Regions from separate parts of the Micromonospora sp. DT15 genome, predicted to be linked through region 2. Evidence: riboswitches for the same ligand, from Rfam matches in the RefSeq annotation. Region 2 holds a riboswitch; each other region holds the start of a gene.
What was found. A riboswitch is a leader RNA that binds a small molecule or an ion and turns the genes downstream of it on or off. The one in region 2 is predicted to bind cobalamin.
Positions count from the first base shown of each region.

Region 1 (10,253 bases), on a different contig from region 2:
CGCCGTCCAGGGAGGCGCCCGCGGTCCCGCGGGTCCGACGAGCCGCGGCGGCGCTGCACCGCCGCTGCGGCTGAGCCCACTGGGCTTCGGCGCCTCCCAGGGCGGCAATCTCTACCGGGCGACGTCCGACGAGCAGTTCGCCGCCGCCGTGGACACCGCGTGGGCAGGCGGCATCCGATACTTCGACACCGCACCGCACTACGGGCTGGGCCTGTCCGAACGACGCCTGGGCGCGGCCCTGCGCTCCCGCCCCCGCGCCGAGTACGTGGTGTCGACGAAGGTCGGCCGGCTGCTCGTGCCGTCACCGGAGACGGCGCACCAGCGGGACCCGGAGGGGTTCGACGTTCCCGCCGATCACCGCCGGGTCTGGGACTTCAGCCGCGACGGCGTCCGCCGTTCGCTGGAGGCGAGCCTTCGGCGCACCGGCCTGGACCGGATCGACGTGGTGTATCTGCATGACCCCGACGAGCACTGGCAGCAGGCCGCCAACGAGGCGATCCCGGCCCTGGTGGAGCTGCGGGAGCAGGGCGTGATCGGTGCCGTCGGGGCGGGAATGAACCAGTCGGCGATGCTGGCCCGCTTCGTGGCGGAGACCGACGTGGACGTGGTGATGTGCGCCGGCCGGTACACCCTGTTGGAACAGGGCGCGCTGACCGACCTGCTGCCCGTCGCGCAGGCCCGCCACGTCGGTGTGGTGGTCGCCGGTGTCTACAACTCCGGGCTGCTGGCCCGGGACATGCCGCCGACCGACGCCGTCTACGACTACCAGCAGGCGCAGGCGGAGGTGATCGACCACGCCCGCCGGATAGCGCGGGTCTGTCAGACGTACGGCGTCACGCTGCCCCAGGCGGCGTTGGCGTTCGTCCGTCGCCACCCGGCCGTGGTCTCGACCGTTGTCGGCATGCGCGACGACGTCCAGGTGACCGAGACCCTCCATCGGTCCGGTGTCGACGTCCCGGAGCAGCTCTGGACGGCGTTGTACGACGTGGGGCTGCTCGACGTACAACCGTGAGGGTCGGTCACGACCGGGCCGTCTCGATGCTGGCGTCAGCGTCGTCGGGTAACCCCTGCAACGACTCCTCCACACCGATCAGGTGGTTGGCCATCCGGGTGCGCGCCCGTTCCGGGTCGCGTGCCACGAGGGCCTTCAGGATCGCCACGTGCTCGTCATGGGTGCGCAGGTCCGCGCCCTCCTCGTGCAGACTCCGCCAGAGCCGGCCACGGATGGTGCGCCCGGCGAAGGCTTCGATCAGACCGACGAGCACCGGATTCTCGGCGTGCACCGCGATGATCCGGTGAAAGGCGATGTCGATCTCCATGATCCGCTCGTGGTCCGGCGGTGACTGGCCGACCAGCCGGGCTGCCTCGTCGAGCAGGTCACCCGCCTGGGCCAGGGCCTCGTCGGTGATCCTGGTCGCCGCCAGGCAGGCGGCCTCGCACTCCAGCAGCCGGCGGACGGTGTGGATGTGCCGGGGGTCGCCCTGGCCCTGAAAGTCGACCACGAAATTCATCGGGGCCAGCAGCTGTGGCGCGTCGAGGTTGGTGACGTAGGTGCCGTCGCCCTGACGGATGTTGACGATCCCCAGGATCGACAGGGCCGACATCCCCTCGCGCAGGGAACCCCGCGAGACACCGAGCTGCTCGGCGAGGTCCTTCTCGATGGGCAACCGGTCCCCGGGCCGGAACTGCCCTTCGAGGATCATCCGTTTGATGCCGTTGACCACTTCGTCGGTGCGTGACATGTCCCCCCTAACGGCCGGCGGGGGTGGCCTTCCCACCCGCGATCACGTACGCCGCCTCCGGAGATGACACGGTAGTCGGGTCTGTCGCCGCCCAGTAGTGGCCGTCGGGGAACCGGTAGAGCGCCACCGACTCCTGACGCATCCGGGTGGAGTAGCCGGGCTGGCTGGGCAGGACGTATCCGCTGCCGGAACCGGTGTCGCGGATGATGCAGGGATCGGTGAAGTGCTCGTGCAGGTGGTCGACGAACTCGGTGACCCGGTTGGTGAGGTCCCCCGAGATCGCGACGTAGTCGAGCACGGACACGTGTTGGACCATCTCGCACAGCCCGACACCGCCGGCGTGCGGGCACACCGGGACGTTGAACTTCGCGGCGAGCAGCAGCACGGCGACGATCTCGTTGATGCTGGCCAACCTGCCGGTGTCGAGCTGGCAGAAGTCGATGGCCTCGGCCTGGAAGAGCTGCTTGAACATCACCCGGTTGTGGCAGTGTTCGCCGGTGGCGACGCCGATCGGAGCGACGGCACGGCGGACGGCCGCGTGGCCCAGGATGTCGTCGGGGCTGGTCGGCTCCTCGATCCACAGTGGCGTGAAGCGGGCGAGGGCGGTGACCCACTCGATGGCCTGACCGACGTCCCACACCTGGTTGGCGTCGATCATCAGGTTGCGATCCGGGCCGAGGATCTCCCGTGCGATGGCGCATCGGCGGATGTCGTCGTCGAGGTTGGCGCCCACCTTGAGCTTGACGTAGCCGTAGCCGGTGTCGACCGCCTCCTGGCACAGTCGGCGCAGCTTGTCGTCGCCGTAGCCGAGCCAGCCCGCCGATGTGGTGTAGGCGGGGTAGCCGGTCCGGTCGAGTTCGGCGAGGCGGGCGGCCTTCGTGCTCTCCTTGGCCCGCAGGATGGCCAGTGCCTCGTCGCGGGTCAGCGCGTCGGACAGGTAGCGCAGGTCCGCGATGTCGACGAGTTGCTCGGGGGTCATGTCGACGAGCAGCCGCCACAGCGGTTTGTCGGCGACCCGGGCGACCAGGTCCCACGACGCGTTCAACACGGCGGCGAGGGACAGGTGGACGACGCCCTTCTCGGGGCCGAGCCACCGCAGTTGCGAGTCGGAGGTGAGCAGGCGGTAGACCGCGCCCATGTCCGCTGCCATCGTTGCCACGTCCTGGCCCACGAGGAGCTGTGCCTGGTGGACTGCCGCCGCCGCGACGATGTCGTTGCCTCGGCCGATGGTGAAGGTCAGGCCGTGCCCCGCGAGGGGCGCGCCCACGCCGTCGACGCCGTCGGTGTGCAGGACGACGTAGGCCGCCGAGTAGTCGCCGTCCTTGTTCATGGCGTCTGACCCGTCAGCGGTCAGGGAGGTGGGGAAGCGGACGTCTTCGACGGTGACGGCAGTGATCTGCGGCATGCGCTCCTCGCCCGGCTAGGCTAAAGATCAGATGATCACTGGGAGTATACGGAGGGCCGCTCCGGCGCGTCAACGTTGTCGATCACCTCGGGCGTGCAGACATATGATGTTTGCCCTCTCGGGTCGCGCCGCCTTGACTCTGATCATGCCGGTTGGCGGGCGAAGGTGACGCGCGCGGCGGACCCTGGTGGTTGGATGTTCCGGCTCGTCGCGAGGTATCGACGACGACGTATGGGCCTGGTCTCCAGTGCTGTGGCCTCGATACGTCAAATCTTTGTCGAATGTCGACACCCGTGCGCGGAGCCTCGTCTCCGGTGCCCGGCGTCGGTCGGCCGCAGTGTGCTCCCGGGGGTCGGTGACGGTGGTCACCGCATCGCCTTCGACACGCCCGAGACCGACATGTGGGGTGTGACAACGGCTGCGTCCCTATATATGGTGTCGAGCGCAGCTGGTTCGGCCGCTCATCCGGTGCGGTCGAGGCAACAGGGAACCCGGTGGAAATCCGGGACTGTCCCGCAGCGGTGAGTGGGAACGACAGCCGTCATCAGCACTGGGCCACCATCGGCCTGGGAAGCGACGGCCAGTAGGAGACCGGCGAGCCCGGTCGTGCCCGCGAGTCCGAAGACCTGCCAGCGCGCCGCGTACCCGCACCCGGGTGGGCGGCGGTCCGAGGCCGCGTGGGACGGCTGACGCCACCTGACCCACGCCGGTGCCGGCGTGGCGTCCGTCGGTGTCTGTCTCCTCGCGTCCGGGCCACCAGGTCTCGAACTCCGAGGAGCGAGTGGTGACAGTCACCGAGGTAGTCCCGGCCAGCGGCGACGCGACAGTGCGGCGGACGCCGATGCAGGTCCGCAAGCGCGACGGCGGCACCGAACCCGTGGACGTGAACAAGATCGTCCGGGCGGTCGAGCGGTGGGCCGACGACCTGACCGACGTCGACCCGTTGCGGGTGGCCACCCGCACCATCAGCGGCCTCTACGACGGCGCGACCACTGCCGAACTCGACCGGCTGTCCATCCAGACCGCGGCCGAGATGATCGGTGAGGAGCCGCAGTACTCGCGTCTGGCCGCGCGGCTGCTGGCCGGCTACGTCGACAAGGAGGTGCGGCGACAGGGCATCACCTCGTTCAGCGCGGCGATCCGGGTCGGCCACGCCGAGGGCCTGATCGGTGACGACACCGCAGCGTTCGTCGCCACACACGCCGCGACACTCGACCACGCCATCGACCCGGACGGCGACCGCCGGTTCGAGTATTTCGGCCTGCGCACTGTGTACGACCGCTACCTGTTGCGCCACCCCACCAGCCGACTGGTGCTGGAGACGCCGCAGTACTGGCTGCTGCGGGTGGCCTGCGGCCTCTCCCGGACGGCGGACGAGGCGGTCGACTTCTACCGGCTGATGTCCAGCCTGGCCTACCTGCCCAGCTCACCGACCTTGTTCAACTCCGGCACCCGGCACACTCAGATGTCCTCCTGCTACCTGGTCGACTCCCCGCTCGACGAGCTGGACTCGATCTACGCCCGGTACGCCCAGGTCGCCAACCTGTCCAAGTTCGCCGGGGGCATCGGCATCGCGTACTCCCGGGTCCGCTCCCGGGGCGCGCTGATCCGGGGCACGAACGGGCAGTCCAACGGGATCGTGCCGTGGCTGCGCACGCTGGACGCGAGCGTCGCCGCGGTCAACCAGGGTGGCCGACGCAAGGGCGCTGCCTGCGTCTACCTGGAGCCGTGGCACCCGGACATCGAGGAGTTCCTGCAACTGCGGGACAACACCGGCGAGGACGCCCGCCGCACCCACAACCTGAACCTGGCCAACTGGGTGCCGGACGAGTTCATGCGCCGGGTCGAGGCCGACGAGCTGTGGTCGCTGTTCGACCCGCAGGAGGTGCCCGAGCTGCCCGACCTGTGGGGGGAGCGGTTCGACGCCGCGTACCGGCAGGCCGAGGCGCAGGGCCGCTACGTGCGGCAGGTCCCGGCCCGGGAGCTGTACGGGAAGATGATGCGGACCCTCGCCCAGACCGGCAACGGCTGGATGACCTTCAAGGACGCGTCGAACCGGCTCTGCAACCAGACCGCCGAGCCGGGCGACGTGGTGCACCTGTCCAACCTCTGCACCGAGATCGTCGAGGTGTCCAGTGACGCCGAGACGGCCGTGTGCAACCTCGGCTCGGTGAACCTCGCCGCCCACCTCACCGCCGACGGCATCGACTGGGAGCGGCTGCGCGCCACGGTGCGGACCGCTGTGACCTTCCTCGACCGAGTCATCGACATCAACTACTACCCGACCGCGCAGGCGGCGGCGAGCAACCCCCGCTGGCGGCCCGTCGGGCTCGGGCTGATGGGCCTTCAGGACGCCTTCTTCGCGCTGCGGCTGCCGTTCGACTCGCCGGCCGCCCGCGAGCTGTCCACCCGGATCAGCGAGGAGCTGTACCTGACCGCGCTGGAGACCTCCGCCGACCTGGCGCGCGACTTCGGCGCCCATCCGGCGTACCCGCAGACCCGGGCCGCGCGAGGCCAGCTCCAGCCCGACCTGTGGGGTGTCGAGGGTACGCAGACCGCGCGGTGGGACGCGCTGCGCGAGCGGGTCGAGGCGTACGGGCTGCGCAACTCGCTGCTGGTGGCGGTCGCGCCGACCGCCACCATCGCCTCGATCGCCGGGTGCTACGAGTGCATCGAGCCGCAGGTGTCCAACCTGTTCAAGCGCGAGACCCTGTCGGGGGAGTTCCTCCAGGTCAACACCGCTCTGGTACGCGAGCTGAAGGCCCGCGGTCTGTGGACCGAGCGGATCCGTTCGGCGATCAAGCGGGCGGAGGGGTCGGTGCAGGACATCGCCGAGTTGCCGGTCGGCGTACGGGAACTGTTCCGCACCGCGTGGGAGCTGCCGCAGCGGGCGCTGATCGACCTGGCCGCAGCCCGCGCCCCGTTCATCGACCAGTCCCAGTCGCTGAACCTGTTCCTGGCCGCGCCGACCATCGGCAAGCTGTCCTCGATGTACCTCTACGCGTGGAAGGCCGGGCTGAAGACCACCTACTACCTGCGCTCGCGGCCCGCGACGCGGATCCAGCAGGCCACCGTCAGCGCCGTCGCACCCGTCGCGCCAGTCGCTCTCGCGTCCGTGGCCCTCGACGCCGACGCGCTGGCCTGCTCGCTGGAGAACCCCGAGTCGTGCGAGGCCTGCCAGTGACCCTCGCCGACGCCGCCACGACCGACGCCAGCACCACCGACACGAGGACCACGCACATGCTGCTCGACCCCGGGATGGACCTCACTCTCCGCCCGATGCGCTACCCGCACTTCTTCGACCGGTTCCGCGACGCGATCCGCAACACCTGGACCGTCGAGGAGGTCGACCTGCACGCCGACCTCGCCGACCTGGACAGGTTGTCGCCGGCCGAACGGCACCTGGTCAGCCGCCTGGTGGCGTTCTTCGCCACCGGTGACACGATCGTCGCCAACAACCTGGTGCTCAACCTCTACCAGCACGTCAACAGCCCGGAGGGTCGCCTCTACCTGTCCCGCCAACTGTTCGAGGAGGCCGTGCACGTCCAGTTCTATCTCAACCTGCTCGACACGTACGTGCCCGACGAGACGGAGCGCTTCGAGGCCTTCGCAGCCATCGAGAACATCCCCTCGATCCGTCGTAAGGCCGAGTTCTGCTTCCGGTGGATCGACTCCCTGAGCGATCTGCGGGAGCTGCGGTCCCGCGAGGACCGGCGCACGTTCCTGCTCAACCTCATCTGCTTCGCCGCCTGCATCGAGGGGTTGTTCTTCTACGGCGCGTTCGCCTACGTCTACTTCCTGCGTTCCCGTGGTTTGCTGCACGGCCTCGCCTCGGGCACCAACTGGGTGTTCCGCGACGAGTCCATGCACATGGCGTTCGCGTTCGACGTCGTCGACACCGTTCGCGCCGAGGAGCCGGACCTGTTCGACGACGACCTCGCCGACCAGGTTCGCCGGATGCTCACCGAGGCGGTCGAGTGTGAGGTGCAGTTCGCCGAGGACCTGGTGGGCCACGGCGTGCCCGGTCTGACATTGGCCGACATGCGGGAGTACCTCCAGCACGTCGCCGACCGCCGCCTCGCCCAGCTCGGCATCGCGCCGCACTACGGGTCGAACAACCCGTTCGGCTTCATGGAGTTGCAGGACGTGCAGGAGCTGTCCAACTTCTTCGAGCGGCGGGTGTCGGCGTACCAGGTCGGGGTGACCGGCACCGTCGCCTTCGACGACGACTTCTAACGACCTCGGTCTCTGCGCTTCCGTTGATCAGGTGATGAAAAGTAGCTTGGAGACGACCTCGACAGCTACTTCTCATCCCCTGATCATGGATGTGGCCCGCTCAGCTGTGAACCTGTGAGTAAGTCAGGCAAGCAAGCCGAGACGGGGGTGGTCGCGTGCCCGGAAAGGAACGTGCTGATGGTCGACATCACCGTGCGGCCCATGACCGACGCCGACGCCGACCGGGTCCTGGCGATCTACCAGGCCGGCCTGGACACCGGTGACGCCAGTTTCGAGGTCACCGCGCCGGGCTGGGCGGTGTTCAGCGCCGCTCGGCTGGGCGGGCACCGGTTTGTGGCCGTCGACCCGGGTGGAACGGTGCTTGGCTGGGTCGCCGTCTCGCCGACCTCGACCCGCGCGGTGTACGCCGGTGTGGTGGAGCACTCCGTGTACGTCGACCCGGCAGCCCAGGGCCGTGGCATCGCCCGACTGCTGCTGGACGCGTTGATCACCTCCACCGAGGCCGACGGCGTCTGGACGATCCAGTCCGGGGTCTTTCCGGAGAACACCGCCAGCCTGGCGCTGCACCAGCGGGCCGGATTCCGGGTCATCGGCGTCCGGGAGCGGGTTGGTCGCCACCACGGACGCTGGCGCGACGTCATTCTGTTGGAACGGCGCAGCCCCACCATCGCCTGAGAAGTCCGCCGGTCGGCGGCGGCTGTCACCGTCGGGCGGCGCAGGCCACACACGTACGTGCTGACGGGCGGGCAGCCAGCCGTGCGGCGGGAATCGGGCGGCCACAGCCCTCGCACACCCCGTAGCTGCCGTCGTCGACCCGTCGCAGCGCGACGTCCAGCTCGGCCAGGCGTCGGCGGGTGGCGTCCAGGACGGCCGTGAGCTGCGCGCGTTCGAAGGCGATCGTGCTGCCCTCGGGGTCGTGCTCGTCATCGGCGTTGGATGAGCGGGACGCCTCGAAGAGGCTCCGGAGGTCGCCGTCCAGGGCGGTGGCCTGGGCCTCGGTCTGCTCGCGCAGCCGCAGCAGCTCCTCGCGGACGGCGCTGGATTCCCTGTTCATGGCCTCTCCACAGTACCTGCGGGATGACAGCTGTCACATCACTGGCATTCCGAGACGACCGGTCATATCGTGGTGTCTGTCAGCCAGTCGGAACCCTGGGCGGAAGGAGCGCACGAGATGCCACGACCGAAGTCGCCGACCTCCGCCGGAACCCGGCAACGGTTGTCCGACGCCGCGTTGGACCTGTTCCACCTGCGCGGCTACAACGGGACGAGCGTCCAGGACATCGTCGCTGCGGCCGGCGCGCCCAAGGGCACCTTCTACAACCACTTCGCCAGCAAGGAGGACCTCGCCCTGGACTCGGTGGCGAGATACTCCGCGGCGATGGGGCTGGAGATGCTCGACGAGAAGCAGGGCGGCACACCGCTTGAGCGGATCACCGATCATCTGAGATACGTCACCGGCCTCGGCGACACCATGGGTGATCGCGGATGCCTGCTCGGCAACTTCGCCACCGAGATCCCGGCGCACAGCGATGCCCTGCGCAACGCCGTCGACGCCGGCTTCGGCCGCTGGGTCGCCGCGCTCGCCATGGCGATCGAGCAGGCGCGGTCTGCCGGTGAACTGCACGGCGACGAACCTGCCACCGATCTCGCCGGCTTCGTCGTCTCCAGCTACGAGGGCGCGGCAGCCCGGGCGAAGGCATCCGGTGATCCGGCCGCCCTCCGGGAGTTCTTCACGATCACCACGGCCCGGATCCTCACCTGATCCGCGTCCGTTCCCGTCGGTAACAGTCCGGGTCTTTCCATCCGGCGCGAGTGTACCGAATCCAAGACGACCGGTCGTACGCCTTCGGCCGGGGCCAGCACCTGAATTGAGGAGTGAGACATGAGCACGTACCTGATCAATCACCTGCGTATCCCGGGCGGAGTGCCGACCGAGGAGTCCCTGCGGTACCTGGAGCAGGTGCAGGCCACCACCGAGGCGTACGGCGCCCAGTGGCTCGTCCTCGATGCCCAGGTGGAGGTCCTTGAGGGCAGTTGGCCCGGGTCGGTCGTGCTGATCGAGTTCCCCGACGCGGAGACCGCCAGGACCTGGTACAACTCGCCCGAGTACCAGGCGATCCTGGCGCTACGCGTCGATCACACCATCAACGACCTGGTCCTTGTGGACTCCGTCGGCCCGGACTTCACGGTGGCCGGCTACGCGCGTCAGATCCGCACCCTGCTCGGCCAGTGACCAGTTCTCGCTGACCTGCCGTACGCCGATCCCCGCGCACCGCACGTCGTGCGCGGGAATCGGCTACATGAAGTTGCGGGTGTGCAGGGCGGACAGCGCGGCCGCCTCGTCGGGCCGGAAACCCAGGCGGACCAGCCGGCGCTGACGGCCCTGATCCATGGCGTGTTGCAGAGCCCGCACCCGGTCGAAGCCGGCGGACACGTCGTCCGGGTGCCACCCACCCGCCGCGAGCACCACCAACGCGTCGAAGACGTCAGCGTTGAGGCCCGCCGTGTCGACGAGCGCGTCGTGACGGCGGTGGATGGCCGCCCGCAGCCGGTCGCGCAGCAGTGGATCCGACTGCGCCTGATGCTCCAGGTGGGCCATGCCGAACACCACGTGCCGGCGCTCGTCCTGCATGGCGAGCCAACAGATCCGGCGTGTCACCGGGTCCGGGGCGAACTCGTGCAGGAAGGACAGCAGATCGACGAAGCTGCCCTCGCCGAGCACGGAGAGAAGGAACGACGCCAGCGCGAAGTCCGACTCCGCGACGAGGGTGAACAGCGACTGCCGACCGCCGGCGGACGACGTGCCCATCTCGGTGCCCCGTAGCAGTGCCCGCCGGCTGAAGACCTCCATGTGTCGGGCCTCGTCGGCC
Region 1 is NZ_JBNCKJ010000018.1:110,940-121,192, forward strand. It holds gene ACLQ3F_RS30505 (aldo/keto reductase) at 1-1,012, shown strand, start outside; gene ACLQ3F_RS30510 (FadR/GntR family transcriptional regulator) at 1,020-1,742, opposite strand; gene ACLQ3F_RS30515 (enolase C-terminal domain-like protein) at 1,750-3,147, opposite strand; cobalamin riboswitch at 3,580-3,795, shown strand; gene ACLQ3F_RS30520 (ribonucleoside-diphosphate reductase subunit alpha) at 3,989-6,331, shown strand; gene ACLQ3F_RS30525 (ribonucleotide-diphosphate reductase subunit beta) at 6,388-7,383, shown strand; gene ACLQ3F_RS30530 (GNAT family N-acetyltransferase) at 7,561-8,058, shown strand; gene ACLQ3F_RS30535 (TraR/DksA family transcriptional regulator) at 8,084-8,437, opposite strand; gene ACLQ3F_RS30540 (TetR/AcrR family transcriptional regulator) at 8,555-9,145, shown strand; gene ACLQ3F_RS30545 (DUF1330 domain-containing protein) at 9,266-9,616, shown strand; gene ACLQ3F_RS30550 (ferritin-like domain-containing protein) at 9,680-10,253, opposite strand, start outside.
Region 1: it holds a riboswitch for cobalamin, as region 2 does, so the genes downstream of both, ACLQ3F_RS30520 (ribonucleoside-diphosphate reductase subunit alpha) here and cobN (cobaltochelatase subunit CobN) in region 2, are expected to answer to the same signal.

Region 2 (10,253 bases):
TCGTACGGGGACCGGTCGAAGACCAGCGTGCCCACCGCCATCAGCGTGTAGAACCACCCCCGCGTCTGGTCGATCGCCTCGCAGATGTACTGGGCCGGGTAGGTGCGCTCGAAGATCTCCCTGCTACCCGGCACGTGGGGGTAGCCCAACGACGCGAACGGCATGGCCCCGGAGTCGTACCAGGCGTCGATCACCTCCGGGACCCGGGTGGCGGTCCGGCCGCAGTCCGGGCAGGCGAAGGTGATCTCGTCGACGTACGGGCGGTGCGGGTCCAGCTCGGACAGGTCGGCGCCGGCCAGCTCCCCGAGTTCAGTACGGGAACCGACGGCGGTCACGTGGTTGTCCGGGCATCGCCACAGCGGCAGCGGGGTGCCCCAGTACCGGGAACGCGACACCGCCCAGTCGATGTTGTTCTTCAGCCAGTCGCCGTAGCGGCCGTGTTTGATGTGCTCCGGGAACCAGTTGGTGTTCTCGTTCTCCCGCGTCAGCTCGTCGCGGACCTCGGTAGTCCGGATGTACCAGGACGGCTGCGCGTAGTACATCAGCGGCGTGTGGCACCGCCAGCAGTGCGGGTAGGGGTGCTCGAACGGTTCGTGCCGGAACAACCGACCAGACTGCCTGAGACGGTCGATCAGCAACGCGTCGGCGTCCTTGAAGAACACCCCACCGACCAGGTCGATGCCGTCGTTGAACCGCCCGTTCGGGGCGACCGGGTTGACCAGCGGCAACCCGTACGCGCGGCAGACGGCGAGGTCGTCCGCGCCGAACGCCGGCGCCTGGTGCACCAGGCCGGTGCCGTCCTCGGTCGTGACGTACTCCGCGAGGACCACGAGGTGCGCGTCCGGGATGTCCACCAGGTCGAACGGCCGCTCGTACCGCAGTCCCTCCAGGGCCGACCCGGGTACGGTCGCCAGGATCTCCGCCTCGTCGCCGAGGACCCGCCGGGCCAGCGGTTCGGCGACGACGAACGTGCCCTGCCCGGTACGGGCGAGGGCGTACGTCACCCCGGGGTGTACGGCGACGGCGGTGTTGGACACCAGGGTCCACGGTGTGGTGGTCCAGATCAGCAGGTCGACGCCGCTGTGTCCGGCCACGTCCCCGCGCACCGGAAACCGCACGTACACGGACGGGTCGGTGACGGTCTCGTACCCCTGCGCCACCTCGTGGTCGGACAGGGTCGTGCCGTCGCGGGTGCAGTACGGCGCGACCCGGAAGTCCTCCACCAGCCGTCCGCCGTCGTGGATCTGCTTCAGTGACCACCAGACGCTGTCCACGTACTCCGGGGACATGGTCTGGTACGGATGCTCCAGGTCGATCCAGTAACCCATACGCTCGCTGAGCTGGACGAACTCGTCGACGTGCCGCAGCACCGAGGTGCGGCACAGGGCGTTGAACTCCGCGACGCCCATCCTCTCGATGTCGGCCTTGCCGCTGAGCCCCAGTTCCTTCTCCACCGCGAGCTCGACGGGCAGGCCGTGGCAGTCCCACCCGGCACGGCGCGGCACCGAGAAGCCCCGCATCGTCCGGTACCGGGGAAAGAGGTCCTTGAAGACCCTCGCCTCGATGTGGTGGGTGCCCGGCGTGCCGTTGGCGGTCGGCGGGCCCTCGTAGAACACCCACGGCGGGCCGTCGGCCGTCTGCTCCAGACTCCGGTTGAACACGTTGTTGGCCTGCCACCACTCGATGACCGCACGGTCCATCCCACCAAGGTCGATCTTGGTGGGCAGTGGCACGAATGGCGACTTCGACGGACCGTCCGGCACCGACGTTCTCCCTACACTTCACGTCCGCTCGCGGGGGCATCAGCTCACTGCCCACGCGGGGACGAAGCGCCGGGCGTATGGCCAGGACTCCGCGGTACCACCCCGCTTGCGCCTCGACGGTGCAGGCGCCGCTCAATTTCTCGACGTGACGTGCCGCTACGTCCGGTTCTACTTGGGCGGTCGAACTGCCCGTTCTTCCGGAGGCTCCCCGGTGATGGCCGGATCGGTGCCGATGCCAAGCAGCATAGCTGTCCGTGCGCGGGGCCCGTGGCCGGAGCGCTAGCCGTGCAGCCAGATGCGGAGAGGGCCGGTGGTGGTGAAACCAGCGGAGAGCGCCGGCGCCAGTTCCGGGGTGCTCTCGTAGCCGACCAGCGGCGCGTCGGGCACTGTGGCACACACCGCGCGCCAGATGGCCAGGGCGGTGTCGACGCGGGCGAACAGGTTGGAGACGCCGTACGGGCCGTCGCCGCTGAGCACCGCACCACCGGTGACCACACCCCGGTCGTCGTGGCGGGCGAGCACCCGTACGCGGGGGTCGGCCAGGAGCGCGGGGCGGAACAGGTCCCCGCCGCCGTGGGCCGCCGCCCAGGCCGCCAACTCGTCGGGTGTGGTGACCGGGGCCAGCGGTGTGTCGACAGGTGGTGCCGTCGGTGGCCGATGGATCCACTGCGCGTCGAGAAGCACCCGAAACCCGTACCCGGACAGGTCGAGGTCGGCGAAGCTGTCCTTCACCGACGCGCCAGGCCCGGCGTCGATCCGGGCCAGCAGGGCCTCGGCGTCGACGCCCGGCCGTAGGGTGACCGCGTCCGGGTACCACCGCGGCGAACGGTGGGGGACCCACCAGGCGTCGGCGTCGGTACGTCCGGCCAACCCCTGGCTGCCGCAGACGATGTCGCACCACTCGGCGTTGTTGCGGGCCGCCGCCGCTACCCGTTCGTCCTCCTGCACGTCAGGCAGCCTAGGTGGCCCGGCGCTGGCTCAGGGGGCGTAGACCAGGTCCATCGTGTCGGTGTGCCCGGACCAGCGCAGGTCGAGGCGCCAGCAGCCAGCCTCGGGAAGGTCGACGATCGACGGACCGGGGCCGCCGGGGACCTCCCGGATCACCCGGGTGTCGGTGCCGTCCAGCCTCGCGGTGATCTCCAGGGTCGCCGGCGCGGTCGGGTCGGGGGAGGTCGTGGCGGCGCGGGCCACCCACAGGATCTTGTTGTTCGACCCGTCCGTCCGGACCTGCCGCAGTGGGTGGGCGAACAGCACCGCGACGATGTCGCCCTTCGCGCCGAAGACGTGCGGAGCCCGCGCGTCCCCGCTGAACCCGGCGTCCGCCCAGTCCGGCAGGGACCCCGTCTCGACCCGCGCCGCGCAGGCGGTCGCGGTGCTCGTCGTGGTGGCCGCACCCGCCGTCGGCGCCGCCCCGCTGGTCGTGGTCGTGCACCCCGCCAGTAGGACCACCGAGGATGCCAGCATCAACCTGCCCCAGGAAACCATCTCGCTCCTTCCGGTACGCGTCGACGACTCGTCCACCTTTCCGACACCGCCCACGCCCGTCGGGTTCCTAGCCCAGTGAGCGCGCGATCTCGATCGCCTCGGCCTTGGTGAGGGCCCCCTCCAGCCGGTAGCTCACGTCGTTGTCCTGCCAGATCAGCGTCGAGGCGGCAAGTCGGGCGGTCTCCCTGCGGATCTCACCCGCCCGGTCCACGTAGGACAACGCGTGTGGGCCGTCGACCCAGACGGCGAAGTCGCCGTTCACCTGGACCCAGTTCGCGCCCGGCGGGGTGATCTCCTTGTGGAAGGCCAGGTCGAGGTGACCGTCGAACGCGTCGACGCGCAGCGCGCCTCCGTCGTAGAGCAGCGTCGCCACCCGGTACCGGCCCGTGGCGTCGGGGTCGGCGACCAGTACCTGTTCGGGCGGGCCCAGCTTCGCCGGCAGGCGGATCGGAAACCGCACCGCCCGCTGGGCCTCGGCCAGGGCGACGGTCCGCTGGCCGGGCAACGGCGACGCGGTGCCGCCGGGCGGCACCGGGGCGGGTGAGGTGGCGATGCTGACCCCGGCGAAGCGCAGCAGCCCCGTGACGGCGTCGGCGATCGCGGCACGCGTCGGCGGCAACAGCGCCACCAGCAGGGCGACGAACGCCGCCGCGGCGAGCGACCGCCACCGGCGCCGCCGGGGCGCGGGCGTGCCCAGTCGTACGCGGACACGGGCGGTCACGTCGGGCGGCTCGGGGGTTTCCAGCCAGGCGGACAGGTCGCGCAGTTCCCGTTCGAGGTCACCCATGCCGGACCTCCGCACTGTCGAGCAGGCCGCGGAGCTTCGCCAGCGCCCGGGACGTACGCGACTTCACTGTGCCCCGGGGCCAGCCCAGAGCCGACACCGTCTCCTCCTCGGTGAGGTCGAGGAAGAACCGGCAGACGATGACCTCGCGGTCCCGTGTTGGCAGTTGCCGCAGCGCCTGCACCAGCGACCTCCGGCGCTCCCCGGCGAGGACCGCGGCGACCGCGTCGTCCTCGGCGATCTCAGACCTCGGGTCCGCTGCCGCCGCCCGCAGGACGAGCCCGTCGCGCCGGCCACGGGAGCGGTGCAGGTTGCGGGTCTCGTTCGCGACGATCGCGAGCAGCCACGACCGGAAGGACGCGTCACCCCGGTAACGGGACAGCTTCCGGTACGCCTTCACAAACGCCTCCTGGATGACGTCCTCGGAGTCCGAGCCCGCGCCGAGCAGCACCGCTGTCCGGTACGCGGACGCGGTGTGCCGGGCGACCAGGAGGTCGTACGCCTCCAGGTCACCTGCCCGAGCGCGGGTGACGAGCGTCTCGTCGTCCAGGGGAGCCTCCGTTCGGATCACACTCATGACACCGCCAACCCGCCGCGGGTTCCACCCGGCGTGGGTCAGGTTGCTCCCATCCGCCGTGCAGCGTATTGCCAGGATTTGGTGGTGCACTGGGAGAGTTGTCGAGGAGAGGGGCTGGTCATGAGCTGGTTCAGTCGCCGGTCACGGGGTGCCGAGGCGACCCCGACGAAGCTGGACCGGGAGGCGACCCGCGAGGACCTCGCGGCGCTGGAGGCGTTCGTCGCCAGCCGGCGAGGCGTGGAGTTCTACCTGGAGCCGGAGACCACGGCGACGGACACCACGGTGGTGGCGATCGCCCACGACGGTGAGTGGATCCGCCGGCGCACCGGTACGCCCAGGGCGGCGGGGGCGATTGCCCGCAAGCACGCGGTGCCGCTGTACGAGGCCGGGCGCACCGGCTACCCGGAACGGATGCGGACCTGGAGCCGGGCACACCCGGAACGCCACGCCCGCTGAGGGCCGCCGGGCTCAGGCGTCGTCCACGGCCGTGCGGGCCTGCTCGAACGTCACCGGCTCCGCGTGGCTGGAGACGTACCAGTGGTAGTCACCGTCGAGTAGTCGCCGGATCAGGTCGAGATCGAGGCCATCCTCCGGCTGGCGCAGGTGCGCGGGCGGCGGGTAGAAGCAGTCGCCCAGCAGCATGACGCCCGAGTCCGGCACCAGCACAATTGTCGAGTCCGGCGCGTGCGCGCCTCCGACGTGTCGTAGCTCGACGCCCACTGGCAACTCGTCGACATCGGTGAACGTCCGGGTTGGTGGCAGGATCGCGAAATCCTCCCAGGAGTCCATCGCGCGTGCCCGCCCCCGGAAGCTCGGGCCGAGACGAGGGTCGGCGCGTACCCGCTCGTCCAGATAGTGGTGGCTCCACGGCTGTGCGGCTTCGGCGCGCAGCAGCGGCACAGCCGTCTCATGCCCGACGATCTCCACGCCGGGCCAGGCGCAGGCTCCCCAGACATGGTCCCAGTGGTGGTGGGTGTAGACGAGCCAGCGTGGCTTCGGAAGTCCGGCTGCGGCGAGCGCGGCCTGGATGCCGCGGGCATGCGCGGGGCTCTGCCCGGCGTCGATCATCACACTGCCGCGATCGTCGGCCACGACGGCGACGCCGGCCTGGACCGCCTCGGGCTCGGAGTCGCCCGGACAGATCCAGACACGACCCGCCAGGTGGTGGAACTGCGGAGCGACCATGGTAATCGATCTCCGAGATTGATCGCGGATCACGGGCGTGGTGTCGCCGATCCTAGGTCAGCGCACCGCAGGGCACCGTCCCGCCGGACGATCGGCGCAGGCCACGACGCCTTAGACCGCCCTTTGCTCTGCTTACCTATCTGCACCGGTGACGCTCCGTGTCTGGTGCAGATAGGTAAGCAGAGCAAAGGGCGGCGCACATTGATCTGTGGCGTCGCGTGGTGCGGAGCCCCGCCTGCGTCGATCGCCAAGCTTCGATGGTTGGTGTCCGCCTGGCGGGGCCGGGGCGGCGTTGACCGGCGGCGGAGGGGTGTGGCAGCATTCGCGGCCTGACGGCAGTGAAGGAAGTCGGTGCGAATCCGACGCGGTCCCGCCACTGTCACCGGGGAGCGATCCCCCCTCGTGAGTCACGGCCGTGTGTCTGCGGTTGGAAGGCCGGGGGAGAGCGTCGATCCGGAAGCCAGGATACTTCGGCCGTCGGGATGTACCCCAGGGCGTGGACACCCGAGGAGGACCCGATGACGCACGGCGTCTCTGTCACCGACGATCACCGTCGTGAGCCGAGCGGCGGACGCCCCGCCGCGCCCCGACCCGGCCGCGCCGCCGCGCCGGCATCCGCACGCTCCCGCGCCGTTCACCGCTGAGTTCGACACCGCGCCACCCGTCGCCGCCGGCCCCGCGTCGGTGAGTCGCCCGGGTCGCGGTGCCTGCTCAACCCCGCGCCCATCCTTCGTCGCCCGATCGCCTCGGCGAACGCGCCGACGTCACTTTCCGGAGCCTGCCGTGCGCATCCTGCTGCTGTCCACCGCCGACACCGACCTGCTGGCCGCCCGCGCCAGCGGCGCCGACTACCGGTTGGCCAACCCCGCCCGAGTCGCCGCCGAGGAGGTGCCCGCCCTGCTCGACGGGGTCGCCCTCGTCGTCGTACGCCTGCTCGGCGGTCGGCAGGCGTGGCCGGACGGTCTTGCCGCGGTGCTCGCCACCGGCGTGCCGACTGTCGTGCTCGGCGGTGAGGCGCTGCCCGACGCGGAGCTGATGGCCATCTCCACAGTGCCGTCCGGGGTCGTCACCCAGTCGTTGGCGTACCTCGTGGAGGGCGGCCCGGACAACCTCGGACAGTTGGCCCGGTTCCTCTCCGACACGGTGCTGCTCACCGGCGAGGGGTTCGCCGCACCCGCGCCCACCCCGGCGTACGGCGTGCACGGCGACCACCCCGCCGACCCGAATCGGCCCACAGTGGGAATCGTCTTCTACCGGGCGCACGCCCTCGCCGGCAACACCGGATTCGTCGACGTGCTCGCGGACGCGGTCCGCCAGGCCGGCGGCAACCCGCTGCCGATCTTCTGCGGCTCGCTGCGCGGGCTGACCGCGGGCGCCGCACCACTCGGGCTCTTCGCCCGCTGTGACGCGCTGCTGGTCACAGTGCTCGCGGCCGGCGGCGCGGTCGCCGCCGACGCCTCCGGTGGCGGCGACGAGGACGCCTGGGACGTCGGCGCCCTGGCCGCCCTGGACGTGCCGGTCGTCCAGGCGCTCTGCCTCACCAGCACCCGCGCGCAGTGGGCCGACAGCGACGCCGGCCTGTCCCCGTTGGACGCCGCCATGCAGGTGGCCATCCCCGAGTTCGACGGCCGGATCGTCACAGTGCCGTTCTCGTTCAAGCAGATCGACGCGGACGGGCTCTCGATCTACGCAACCGATCCCGAGCGGGCCGCCCGGGTCGCCGGGATCGCGGTACGCCACGCCCGGCTGCGGTACGTGCCGCACGCCGACAAGCGCATCGCCGTGGTGCTCAGTTCGTACCCCACCAAGCACTCCCGGGTCGGCAACGCCGTCGGGTTGGACACCCCGGCGTCGGCGGTCCGGCTGTTCGCCGCGTTGGCCGAGGCCGGCTACGACCTGGGTGACGCGCCGCCGCCCGACGACGGCGACGCGCTGATCCACGCGCTGATCGCCGCCGGCGGTCACGACGTGGAGTGGCTCACCCCGGAGCAGTTGGCAGCGGCCGAGGCCCGGATATCGGGGCAGACGTACCAGCGGTGGTTCGACCAGGTGCCGGCCGAGCTGCGCGAGCGGATGCGGGAGCACTGGGGTGAGCCGCCGGGCGAGCTGTACACCGAGGGCGGGGACATCGTGCTCGCCGGGCTGCGCTTCGGCAACGTGGTGCTGCTGATCCAGCCGCCCCGCGGCTTCGGGGAGAACCCGATCGCCATCTACCACGACCCGGACCTGCCGCCGAGTCACCACTACCTGGCCGCGTACCGCTGGCTGACCGCGCCGGTCGCGGACGGCGGCTTCGGCGCGGACGCCGTGGTGCACCTGGGCAAGCACGGCACCCTGGAGTGGCTGCCCGGCAAGGGCCTCGGCCTGGCCGCCGACTGCGCGCCCGACGCGGTCCTCGGCGACCTGCCGCTGGTGTACCCGTTCATCGTCAACGACCCCGGCGAGGGCACCCAGGCCAAGCGGCGGGCGCACGCAGTTGTCGTCGACCACCTGGTCCCGCCGATGGCCCGCGCCGAGACCTACGGCGACCTGGCCAAACTGGAACAACTGCTCGACGAGTACGCGACGGTGCAGGCCCTCGACCCGGCCAAGGTGCCCACCGTACGGGCGCAGATCTGGGACCTGGTGCGCGCCGCCGAGCTGCACCACGACCTGCACGCCGAGGCGATGCCCGACGCGGACGACTTCGACGACTTCGTGCTGCACCTCGACGGGTACCTGTGCGAGGTCAAGGACGTGCAGATCCGCGACGGGCTGCACATCCTCGCCGACGCGCCCACCGGCGAGCCCCGGGTCAACCTGGTCCTCGCGGTGCTGCGCGCCCCGCAGATCTGGGGCGGCGCCCGCGCCCTACCCGGCCTGCGACAGGCCCTCGCCGTCGCGTACTCCCTCGACGAGCAGGAACTGCTCGCGACGCCGGGACAGCGACTGGCGCTGCCCGCGGCGCTGACCGACGTGGTGGACGGGCCGGCCGGCACCGCCGCCGACGCGATCGACCTGATCGAGGCCCTCGCCCGGCGGCTGGTCGTCGGCATGGAGACCCTGGACTGGGCAGTGGACACCATCGACGCCGTGGTGACGGAGGTGACCGGTCGGTCGATGCCGGACGTCGCCGCGGTGCTGCACTTCGCCGCCACCGAGCTGGTGCCCCGACTGGACCGGACCACCGACGAGCTGACCAACACCCTCGGGGCGCTGGACGGCAGGTTCGTGCCGCCCGGCCCGTCCGGCTCACCCACCCGGGGCCTGGTCAACGTGCTGCCCACCGGCCGCAACTTCTACTCCGTCGACCCGAAGGCCATCCCCAGCCGCAACGCCTGGGACGTCGGGGTGGCCCTCGCCGACTCACTGCTGGCCCGGCACCTCGCCGACACCGGCGCGTACCCCCGTTCGGTGGGGTTGACCGTCTGGGGCACCAGCGCGATGCGCACCCAGGGCGACGACATCGCCGAGGTGCTCGCGCTGCTGGGCTGCCGGCCGGTCTGGGACGACAGGTCCCGGCGGGTGACCGGCATCGAGGTGGTGCCGACCGCCGAGCTGGGCCGCCCGCGCGTCGACGTCACGGTGCGCATCTCCGGCTTCTTCCGCGACGCGTTTCCGCACGTGGTGGCGCTGCTCGACGACGCCGTCCGGCGGGTCGCGGCCCTGGACGAGCCGGACGAGGAGAACTACCTGCGGGCGCACGTCGCCGCCGACCTCGCCGAGCACGGCGACGAGCGAAGGGCCACCGCCCGGATCTTCGGTTCCAAGCCCGGCGCGTACGGCGCTGGTCTGTTGCCCCTGATCGACGCCCGGACCTGGCGCAGCGACGCCGACCTGGCCGAGGTGTACGCGGTGTGGGGCGGCTACGCGTACGGCCGGGGACTGGACGGGCGGGAGGCGCGCGCCGACATGGAGCGCTCGTTCGCCCGGATCGCGGTGGCGGTGAAGAACCAGGACACCCGTGAGCACGACATCGTCGACTCCGACGACTACTTCCAGTACCACGGCGGAATGGTGGCGATGGTCCGCCACCTCACCGGCACGTCACCACAGGCGTACGTGGGTGACTCGGCGATGCCGCACGACGTGCGCACCCGCACGCTGGGTGAGGAGACCCGGCGGGTGTTCCGGGCCCGGGTGGTCAACCCGAAGTGGATCGCGGCGATGCGCCGGCACGGCTACAAGGGCGCGTTCGAGCTGGCGGCCACAGTGGACTACCTGTTCGGTTACGACGCCACCGCCGGTGTTGTCGACGACTGGATGTACGAGCACCTGGCCGCCGCGTACCTCTTCGACGAGACCACCCGGGAGTTCCTGGAGCAGTCCAACCCGTGGGCGTTGCGCGGCATCACCGAACGCCTGTTGGAGGCCGCCGACCGGGGGCTGTGGGCCAAGCCGGAGCCGGCCACCCTGGACCGGCTGCGTGACACGTACCTGGCCAGTGAGGGCGACCTGGAGGACCGGTTGTGAGCGCGAG
Region 2 is NZ_JBNCKJ010000002.1:576,400-586,652, reverse strand. It holds gene ileS (isoleucine--tRNA ligase) at 1-1,763, opposite strand, end outside; gene ACLQ3F_RS06870 (hypothetical protein) at 2,043-2,711, opposite strand; gene ACLQ3F_RS06865 (hypothetical protein) at 2,742-3,302, opposite strand; gene ACLQ3F_RS06860 (hypothetical protein) at 3,316-4,035, opposite strand; gene ACLQ3F_RS06855 (RNA polymerase sigma factor) at 4,028-4,609, opposite strand; gene ACLQ3F_RS06850 (hypothetical protein) at 4,730-5,065, shown strand; gene ACLQ3F_RS06845 (MBL fold metallo-hydrolase) at 5,078-5,794, opposite strand; cobalamin riboswitch at 6,111-6,287, shown strand; gene cobN (cobaltochelatase subunit CobN) at 6,578-10,246, shown strand; gene ACLQ3F_RS06835 (putative cobaltochelatase) at 10,243-10,253, shown strand, end outside.

Region 3 (10,253 bases), on a different contig from region 2:
CCCGACCCGGATGCCGGAGCGGCGGGCCGCCTCCAGATTGGAGCCCATGGCGTAGGTGTACTGACCGAAGCGGGTCTGGGAGAGCAGGAAGGCGACCCCGACGGCGACCAGGACGGTGATCACCACGGCGAACGGAATGCCGAGGATCTGCCCGTTGCCGAGCAGTTGGAAGGACCGGGGCAGGCCGTAGACGCCGACCGCGCCGGTGATGATGAAGACCAGGCCTCGGCCCACGGACATGGTCCCCAACGTCGCGATGAACGGCGGAATCCGGGCCACCGTCACCAGCAGCCCGTTCAACAGCCCGGCCAGCGCGCCGACGCCGATCGCGACCGCGGTCGCCGCCCAGAGCGAGAAGCCGAGGTCGCGCACGACCATCGCGCCCAACACGCCGGCGAGCGCGGCGACCGACCCCACGGACAGGTCGATGCCCTTCGTGATGATGACCATCGTCTGGGCGGTAGCGATGATGGCGATCACCGCCGTCTGGGCCCCGATGTTGAAGAGGTTGTCCGCTGTCAGGAAGTAGGGACTCGCGAAGGTCAAGGCGATGAACAGGACGACCAACGCGGTCGCGGCGGTGAACTCGGAGACGGCGTGCGAGATCCGTTCCCGGAACCAGTCGCTGAGTTCGCCGCGCTGTGTGCCGGCGGTTGCCTCGACGCTACTCATCGTCGGACCTGACCTCCCCAAGCGTGGCGCCGGCGTCCGACGGGGACCCGCCGACGAGCCGAACGTCTGTGAGCGACCGACCCCGCTCGGCCGGCGGTGCGTCGAGGTGCCCGCACAACCCTGGAGATAGGTCAGATGTTTCCCGCGATCAGGCGTTACCTTGCCACGCATTCACGTATGTTGCCAAGGTCTTGCGAGCATGTTTTGCCATCGTTACCTGCGCTACCGAAGCCATACGTCTGACCAAATCGACACCGACTACCACTGCCAGCATGTTATCGATAACATCCTATGTCCCCAGGCGGAAAGGCGCTGCCGTCTCAGGACGGGGACAGCCGGTAGACACGGCCGGCGGTCCGGCGCCAGATCGCGGCCCGCTCGGCGTCGGACAGCGGGTCCAGCAGGTCACCGAGGACGGCGACCCAGCGGGTGTACGAGGTGGCGAGCAGGCACACCGGCCAGTCCGAGCCGAACATCAGCCGATCCGGCCCGAACACGTCAAGGGCGTGCTCGACCGCGGGCCGCAGGTCGGCCGCGGTCCAGGACCCACCGTCCACTTCGGTCACCAGGCCGGAGAGCTTCGCAGTGGTGTTGGACTCGGCCGCGAACGCCCGCAGGTCGCGCTGCCAGTCACCGAGATCGGCGCGCCCGAGCGGGGGCTTGCCGAGGTGGTCCAGAACGAACCGCACCTCGGGCAGGTCGCGGACGAGCCGGACGGCCGCCGGCAGCTGACGGTGGCGCACCAGGAGGTCGAAGGCGAGACCCGCGGCACCGACCGCGGCGATGCCGCGCCGCACCTCGGGGCGATCGAGATAGGTCGGGTCGGGTTCGGACTGGACCAGGTGCCGGATCCCGACCAGCCGTTCGCCGCCGCGCGCCCCGCGTAGTCGGGCGAGGCGACGGCCGATATCAGCGGCGGTGAGGTCGACCCAGCCGACGACCCCGGCGATGAGCGGGTCGTCGGCCGCGATGCCGAGCAACTCGGGCGTCTCCGACCGAACGGCGACCGACTGGACGACCACGGTCTGGGTGACCCCGGCGGCCCGGGTCGCCGGGGCGAGCTCGACCGGTGTGAAGTCGTCGTCGATCGCGGCCATGGTGTGCGGATCGATCCAGGGCTGTGGGTGCCGTGCCCGGACCCAGAGGTGATGGTGCGCGTCGACGATGCCCGCTCGTCGCGCGACCTCGCCGGTCGTCACCGGACCCGTCCCTGACGCGTTCCCGTCCACCGCACACCCCGCCCCGCCGCTGATCGAACCCTCCGGGTCAACCCGGAGCCACGGAGCCGATCTGGCAGATTGACCATGTTAGCGGTAACAGCCTGTTGTCGAGTCCCGAACGCGCACCACGACCGGCCTCCGGCAGTGTCGCCTTTTGGTCTGACGAATCCACCGGCACCTGCGGGTAATCCGCCTCGTCGACGTGTCGGTGCACGGACGCGTCCGGGGCGCGGGTCCGGGTTGACCGCCTGCGGCGGCACCGATACCGTCGACGCACTATCTGCGGCGACGCGAGGGAAGCCGGTGTGAATCCGGCGCGGTCGCGCCACTGTGAGCGGTTCCCCAATCACCATCGGGGTCCGCGAGCCAGGACGCTCGGTCGTCCGCAGCCTTGCGATGGGGACGCGTCATCCCTGGGGAGGTTCGTGTATTCATGTCTAGCTCCGCTACCAGCCAGCCGGTGGTGCACCCCGCCGGCAGTGCCCGTCTCTTGTGGACTGCTCTGGCGACCGTTGCCGCGCTCGCCCTGCTGACGTATCTCGTCGCCTTCGACCAGGGGGCGGTGTCGCGCAGTGGGATGTACCTGCACGAGCTGATGCACGACGGCCGGCACCTGCTGGGCGTCCCGTGCCACTGACCACCACCAGCACTCCCCCGTTCCTCGCCGTCCTCGTCCGCGGGCTGCTGGCCGGCCTGATCGCCGGCCTGCTCGCCGGGGCGTTCGCGTACGTCGCCGGCGAACCGCACGTCGAGGCGGCCATCGCCATCGAGGAGGCGGCGACGCACGCCGAGCCTGCTGCTGGTGCGCACGATCACGAGGACGCGCTGGTCAGCCGGACGGGTCAGCGCGCCGGCCTGTTCCTGGCCACCGCCCTGTTCGGGGCCGCGATGGGTGGTCTGCTGGCCACGGCGTACGTCCTGCTGGCCCGTCGGCGGCGCGGCGACGACGACGGGCGGTGGGGTCTGCTGCTGGCCGGCGCGGCGTTGCTCGGTGCGGTGATCGTGCCGTTCCTCAAGTACCCGGCGAACCCACCGGCGGTCGGCGACCCGGCCACCATCAACCAACGGACCGTCACCTACCTGTTGATGGTGGTGCTCGGGCTGGTGGCCGTGTGGGCCGGCTCGCTGGGCTACCGGTCGGTCGGTGCCCATGCACCGACGTGGCTTCGCGCCGCGGCGGCCGTGGGCGGCTTTCTCCTGGTCACGGCAGTGTCGTACGTGGTGATGCCGTCCTTCCAGGAGGTTCCGGCGGACTTCCCGGCGACAGTGCTGTGGAGTTTCCGGCTTGCCTCGCTCGGCACCCAGGTCGTGCTCTGGACCGGCATCGGCCTGCTGTTCGCGGCCCTGATGCACCACGAGCGGCGTCGCCGGGCCGGTTCCGCGCTGCCGAGCACGTGACCGGCACCAGCCTTCGGCTGGTCGCCCACGGTCACACCGCCGCGCTGCGCCGGGCCCGCTTCGGCGGCGCCGACGACGGCCTGGACGAGGGTGGCCTGCGTGCCGCGCTCGCCCAGGCCCGCGCGGGTGCAGACCGGCGTTGGCCCCTCGGGGAGAACGCCACCTGCCTGTCCAGCCCCGCGGTGGCCGCCCGACAGACCGCCGACGCCTTCGGCCTGCTGCCGACGGTCGAGACCGCGTTGGCCGACTGTGACTACGGGGACTGGTCCGGGCAGTCGCTTGAGGAGGTCGCTGAATCGCAGCCGCAGGCGCTGCACGACTGGTTGTCCGCCCCGGACTGCGCGCCGCACGGCGGTGAGTCCGTCACGGCAGTGCGGGATCGGGTCGGCAGTTGGCTGGACGCGCAGCACCGGGCCGGTGGACGAGTCATCGCGGTCACCCACCCACTGGTGATCCGGGTCGCGGTGGTGCACGCCCTCGGCCTTCCGATGGCGACGTACCGGCAGGTGGACGTCGAGCCGTTGGCTGTCGTCCGGCTCACCAGCCAGGGTGCGCGCTGGCACCTTCGACTGGGCGGATAGCGAGCAGGTCGAGGTCACACCGAACGGCGCAGGCCGTGCCCACTCCTGGTGGGCACGGCCTGCGCCTGTCAGCCGCTTGCTCAGTGCTGCCGAGTGGGCAGGTGCAGCTCGACCGGCTCGGGCGGGAGGTCGTCGACACCGGCGGCGACGGCCTGCTCGTGGCGGCGGCGCGCCGAGGGCAGGGCGAGTGCCGCGAAGACGGCCAGGACCGCGACGCCCGCGCACACCCAGAAGCCGGCGGTGAACGCCGTGTCGGTGGGTAGCCCCTGTGGAGTGCTGTTCGAGGTGATGACGGCCGCCACGACCGCCGCGCCGATGCTGCTGCCGATTGTGCGGGCGATGGTGTTGACGCCGCTCGCCTCGCCGGTCTGCCCGGCCGGGACGCTCTCGATGATGGCGTTGGACATCGCCGCGAACGCCAGGCCGATGCCGGCGCCGGTGAGCACCCCGGAGAGCAGCACCTGCCAGGTCGCGCCGTGCGCGAGCGCCGGCAGCGCGAACGCGACGACGACCGCGACCGTGCCGAGGAACATCGGCACCTTGGGGCCGAAGCGGCGGTCCAGCAGACCCGCGAGGGGGCCGAAGACCACCATCATCAGGACGGTTGGCAGCAGGAACAGGCCCGCCTGGGACACCGTCTTGCCGAACCCGTACCCGGTGCCCGCGGGAAGTTGCAGCAGGGTCGGTACCAGCACGAACGTCCCGAACATCGCGAAACCGAGGATCAGGGCGACGAGGTCGGTGGCCCAGACACCGCGGATCCGCATCAGGCGCATGTCGATAAGGGGCTCGCGTACCCGCAGCTCGACCCGGACGAACACCACCATCGCGACCACCCCGAGCAGGAACAGGCCGATGGTCTTCGGCTCGGTCCAGCCCCAGCCCTGCCCCTTGCTCACGGCCAGCAGCAACGAGACCAGCGACACCGACAGGATGGCCGCGCCGAGCATGTCGAGCCGTCCGGGCGTGCGGACCCGCGACTCGGGCATCCCGAAGATGGTTCCGAGCAGCGCGACGACGACGAGGACCAGTGGCAGCCAGAACAGCCAGTGCCACGACAGGTGCTCCACGATCGGGCCCGCGGCCACGATGCCGACACCGGCGCCGACCCCGAAGATCGCCGACAGCAGGCCGACGGTGACGCCGACCTTCTCCCGGGGCAGTTGGTCGCGGACGATGCCGATCGACAGCGGCAGGATCGCTCCGGCGGCTCCCTGTAGCGCCCGCGCGACGATCAGCACGGTCAGGTTGGGGGCCAGAGCGGCGAGCAGTGTGCCCGCGGCGAGGGCCGCGAGGACGCCGATGAGGACCCGGCGCTTGCCGACCATGTCACCGAGACGTCCGAGGATGGGCGTCAACACCGAGGCGGCCAACAGGTACGCCGTGAGCACCCAGCTGATGTCTCCGGTCGAGACGCCCAGGTCCCTTCCGATGGTCGACAGCGCGGGCGCGACCAGCGACTGGAGCACCGCGAACGCCAGGCCGCCCAGCGACAGGTACAGCACCAGGAGGCTGCTGTTGGCGCGCGGGGCGGCGCCGGACGCGGAGTCGAGGTTCGTCGACTCCTCGATGGTGTGGGTCATGAGATCCCCGAACTAGATGTAAACGTTTGCTGACTTAGCCAGTATCCGCAGCCCCGGACTCATGTCAACAGTCGTTTACGTCACCCTCGGGTCGTACCGGACCTTGCGGTCGACGGAAAGTCAACATATGTTTACTTGCTGCCCCGCACCGAGCGGCGGATGGACGGCAACACACCGACTCCGCGCCAGAGCGACAGGAAGGACGCGCGTCGTGACAGCAGAACCGCCCGTCCCCGCGACCGGCAACACCGCCGGCGAACCAGCCCAGCGTCGCCGTCGGGACGCGGCCGAGACCCGGCAGTTGCTGCTCGACGCCGCCCGCCAACGCTTCGCCCGGGACGGCTACGCGGCCACCACCGTCCGGGACATCGCCGACGACGCGGGCGTCAACGTGGCGCTCATCAGCCGCTACTTCACGTCCAAGGAAGGCCTGTTCGAGGCGTGCCTGCGTGCCGCTGGCGACGAACTGGGCCGAACCACCGGTCAGACGCCCGCCGACCGGGTGCCCGAAGCCATCGCCCGGCACATCGCCGGCCTCGGCGCGGCGGGCCTGTCGAGCCAGCTCGCACTGCTGTTGCGGTCGTCCGGGGACGCGGAGGCCGACGAGATCCGGCGTGGCGTGCTGGTCCGTTCCAGCGAACAACTGGCAGCGGCCCGCGGGTGGCGTCCCGGCGATCCGGACAGCCAACAGCTCCTGCTCCACGCCCAGATTGCCCTCGCCGCCGGCATCGGAGTCGCGGTGCTGCGGTCGTCGATCCGGCTGGAACCGCTGAGTTCAGCCACCGAGCATGACCTGGTCGGGCCGCTGCGCGACCTGGTCGACGCGCTGCTGCCACCGCACTGAGCGCGGGCCGAGAGGCCGATCCCGGGACCCGGCGCGCGCCGTTCGGCACTGCCAGCGCACCTGCCAGCGCACGGCCGGTCAGCCGACGCGGGTATGGACCAGGGCGGCGGCGCGGCCCAGGGCGGACTTCTCGACCGCGGAGAGCGCGGGGTCGACCGGCGTAGACCCACGGCATGTCGTAGTTGGCTGGCCCGGGGTGCTTCGGCGCGTTGCTGAAAGGCGTCGAGGCCGTCCCGGGCAAGATCGGCGAGCTGCGGGTCCGGGCTGACCGCAACCTCGGCGAGGATGAGAGCGGTCATGGCCACGTCCAGGTCGGCTGGGCCCTCGGTCGCGTTACGCCAATCGATGACCACTGGCCCGCGCGAGGTCACCATGACGTTCTGTGGATGAAGGTCGAGGTGCAGGACGCGGTCCGCCGGATCGACGCTGAACCGGGCCGGCAGGCTGTGGAGGCGGTCGTGCAGGCCCACCAGTAGGTCGGCGGCCGCGCCGACGCCGGTGCGCCCGGCGAGCATCGACGCCAGGAGAGTCTCGCCGTCGAGTCGTTCGAGCACCAGGTCGGGCCCCTGGGCGTCGTACACCACGGGCACCGGGTAGCCGGCGGCAGCGACGTACGCCATCAACGCCGCCTCAGGCTCGCTGTCCCCGCCCTGGCGGTAGCGGCGCAGCACCCGCGCTTCGTCGAGCACGTAGACGTCGGCGTCGCGCCCCGAGGCGAGCAGCGCGTGATCGGCCATGGCAGACGACGCTAACAGTGGGTTGCGCGACAGGCGCGTGGGGCGGGCCGTGATCACGGCCCGCCCCACGCTGCGTTGTCCCCGGCTCGGTGCTAGCCGGTGACGGTGACGGTGAACGGTCGGGACACCTCGGTGGCCGACGTGGCGCCGTTCAGCGTGACGCTGGTCGCGCCCGCCTTCGCCGCGCCCGGAACGCTGACCGTCGCGCCGGAGATGACGCCGTCACCGTTCGCACGCACGGTGCTGACCGCCAGTCCGGTCCCGAAGGCGATCGTGACCACCTCGTTCGGCGCGAACCCGGAACCGTCGACCATGATCGACGTGCCGCGCGGGCCCGAGGTGGTCAACAGCGAAACCCGCGGCTGGTAGGTCCGCGCCTGCGGCTCCCCGGTCACCTGGACGGTGGCCGTGGCCGGCGTACGCGAGGACGCGCCCGTCGCGGTGACGGCGTACCGGCCGGGTTGCGCGTCACCGGAGGTCGGCACCGAAGCGCGGACCGTTCCCGTCGCGGAGGCCGCGACCTTCATGGTCCGGCCCGGGTCGGTGCCGACGTTGACGGTCACCTGCTCGCCAGCGGCGAAACCGCTGCCGGTGACGGTGATCGCGCCGCCGGTGGTGACGGCGCCGGACGCGGACAGCGTGATCGCCGGCTGCGATCCGCCCCGAGCCACGGTCACGGTGAAGGATTCGGTGCTGCTCGACAGCGTGTCCCACGCGGTGACGCGCACCGTGTAGGTGCCCTCCCGTGCGTAGGTGTGCTGGCCGCTCATCGCACCCGACGCGCCGATCGTCACGTCGTCCGGAACCGTGCCGTCACCCCACTGGACGCGGGCGCGGTAGCCCGTCGTACCGGGAACGCCGCCGGTCACCGCACCGAGGTTCGCCGCGAGGGCCTGGCCGGCGGTGGCCGTCTGGCTCTTCGGGGCGGCGGTCGTCAGCGCCGGGGCGGGCGTGCCGTCGTTGGCCACGGCGAACACGTGGATCCGACCCGCCGAGCGAGGGTCACCGGTCTGCGTCGGCAGGGTCACCGACACCAGCGTCTTCCCCGCCGGAATCTGGTACGGCGCGGTGGCGAAGAGGAACGGCTGGGCGCCGTCGCGGCTCGTGCCCTGCAACCGGTACGCCGTCCGGGTGACGATGATGTTGCCGTAGGACGGGGTGCCGTTGGCGTTGCCGCCCAGCGTCCAGTCGCTCAACTGGATCGGAATGCTGGCCGTGCTGCCGTCGCTGAACGTCGCCGTGCCGGTGGTGCTCTGGTTGCCCTGCGTTCCGGCGCCGATGAACGAGATGCTCTTCGCGTCCTCCGGAAGGTCGAGGACGACGTTCGCCCCGTTGCCGGTGGCGTTGTCCGGCTGCCCGGCCGGGATCACCGGCAGGGTGAACCGCAGCGCGGTTCCGGGAACCTGCTGGGCCTGGCCCTGGGTGGCACCACCGGCGGCCAGGGCGGCCCGGGAGTAGGCCCAGGACTTGGCGTCACAGTCCGCGGCAAGGGCCCCTTCGTCGCCGACGCAGACGCTGTCGAAGGCGGCGGTGAGACCGGAGGCCGGGGCGTACGCCACCTCGACGCCGACCGTCGTGGAGCTCTGGGTCTCGCCGTCGGTCACCGTGACGTTCGCCTGGTGGTAGCCGGGCGTGGTGTAGGTGTGCGACCCACCGATGCGGTAGACGGCCCGCGAGCTCAACGTCACGGTGCCCCCGGTGGCCGGCGTGCCGTCACCCCAGTCGATGGTGGCCTGGTAGCCACCGGCGTCGCCGCCGGTGACGGTGGCCAGCGGCACCGAGACGGGTACGCCGGTGGTCGCGTGCACGCCGTCCGCCGCGGTGACGGTGATGTCGCCGCCCCCGAGGTCGAGGTCACCGCCGGCGAGCAGCTCAACCTCGGCGAGGGTGGTCTGCGCGGCGCCGACGGTCTTCGTGACGGCGAGGCGGAACTGCGCGAACCGCCCCGGCTTGTCGATCGAGTACGGGCGGGTCTGGTTGCGCCACGGGAACACCTGACCGGCACGGGCGTCCACTGTGGTCCAGGTGAGACCGTCGTTGGAGCCCTGCAGACGCCAGTCCGCCGGATCGCCGGCAGCGGCCCCGGACGTGACCGTGTAGTACTTCGGCTTCTGCTTGCCACCACGGAAGGCCCAGGTGATCTGCGGGGTCGCCGAGGCGAAGGTCAGCTGCGTTGTCGACGAGTCGTCGAACAGCTTCGACGCGTCCTGACCGCCGGTGGCGGTCGCGGTGCCGAGACCGGGGCCGGTGACGTCCTGCAACGGCTTGGGCGCCTCGTCGCCCTTGGTGAGCGACGGCGGGGCGTCGTTCTTGCCACTGCCCCACGACGACGGCTTGGATCCCATCTGGAAGTCGATGGTGCCGCCCTTGGCGAGCGTCGCGACATCCAGTGACAGGCCGCGCTGCTTTTTGCCGTTGACCGAGACGCCCTGCACGTAGACGTTCGCCGCGCTGTTGTTCGGCGCGTTGACGACGATGTCGCCGCTGCTGCGGCGCACTGTCATCCTGGTGAACTGCGGCGAGCCGATCGCCCACTCGGACGACCCGGCCTGCAACGGGTAGATGCCCAGCGAGCTGAGGATGTACCACGACGACATCTCGCCGTTGTCCTCGTCGCCCAGGTAGCCCTGGCCGATCTCACTGCCGACGTAGAGACGCCGCAGGATCTCCCGCACCGTCTCCTGGGTCCTGGCGGGTGCGCCGGCGACGTTGTACATGTATGGGATGTGGTGCGACGGCTGGTTGCTCATGCCGAGCTGACCCATTCGCACCGCGCGCGCTTCGAGCATCTCGTGGATGACGCCGCCGTACCCACCGGGGCGGTCGGCGTTCTCCGGAGTCGTGAAGAACGCGTCGAGCTTGTCCCGCAGCGCCTTCTGCCCGCCGTACAGGTTGATCAGGCCCTGGCCGTCCTGCTGGGCGGTGAACGCGAAGTTCCACCCGTTGGTCTCGGTGTAGACGCCACCCCAGTCCAGTGGGTCACCGGCGAGGAAGTTGCCGGCGGCGTCGCGGCCCTGGAAGAGCTTCGTCTTCGGGTCGAAGAGGTGGACGTAGTTGCGGGCCCGCTCCAGGAAGTACCGCGACTCCTCCGTGAGCCGGGCACGTTCCGACTTCGGCGTGGCCGGGTCCTTGGCGAGCGCCGCGCCCATGTTGCCGATGCCGAAGTCGTTGATGTAGCCCTCCAGCGCCCAGGAGACCGACTCCCCTGTGGACGTCGG
Region 3 is NZ_JBNCKJ010000018.1:98,436-108,688, reverse strand. It holds gene ACLQ3F_RS30490 (ABC transporter permease) at 1-672, opposite strand, end outside; gene ACLQ3F_RS30485 (amidohydrolase family protein) at 993-1,871, opposite strand; cobalamin riboswitch at 2,134-2,290, shown strand; gene ACLQ3F_RS30480 (CbtB domain-containing protein) at 2,326-2,529, shown strand; gene ACLQ3F_RS30475 (CbtA family protein) at 2,520-3,290, shown strand; gene ACLQ3F_RS30470 (histidine phosphatase family protein) at 3,287-3,871, shown strand; gene ACLQ3F_RS30465 (MFS transporter) at 3,952-5,454, opposite strand; gene ACLQ3F_RS30460 (TetR family transcriptional regulator) at 5,666-6,298, shown strand; partial or broken gene ACLQ3F_RS30455 (phosphotransferase) at 6,586-7,035, opposite strand; gene ACLQ3F_RS30450 (GH92 family glycosyl hydrolase) at 7,128-10,253, opposite strand, start outside.
Region 3: it holds a riboswitch for cobalamin, as region 2 does, so the genes downstream of both, ACLQ3F_RS30480 (CbtB domain-containing protein) here and cobN (cobaltochelatase subunit CobN) in region 2, are expected to answer to the same signal.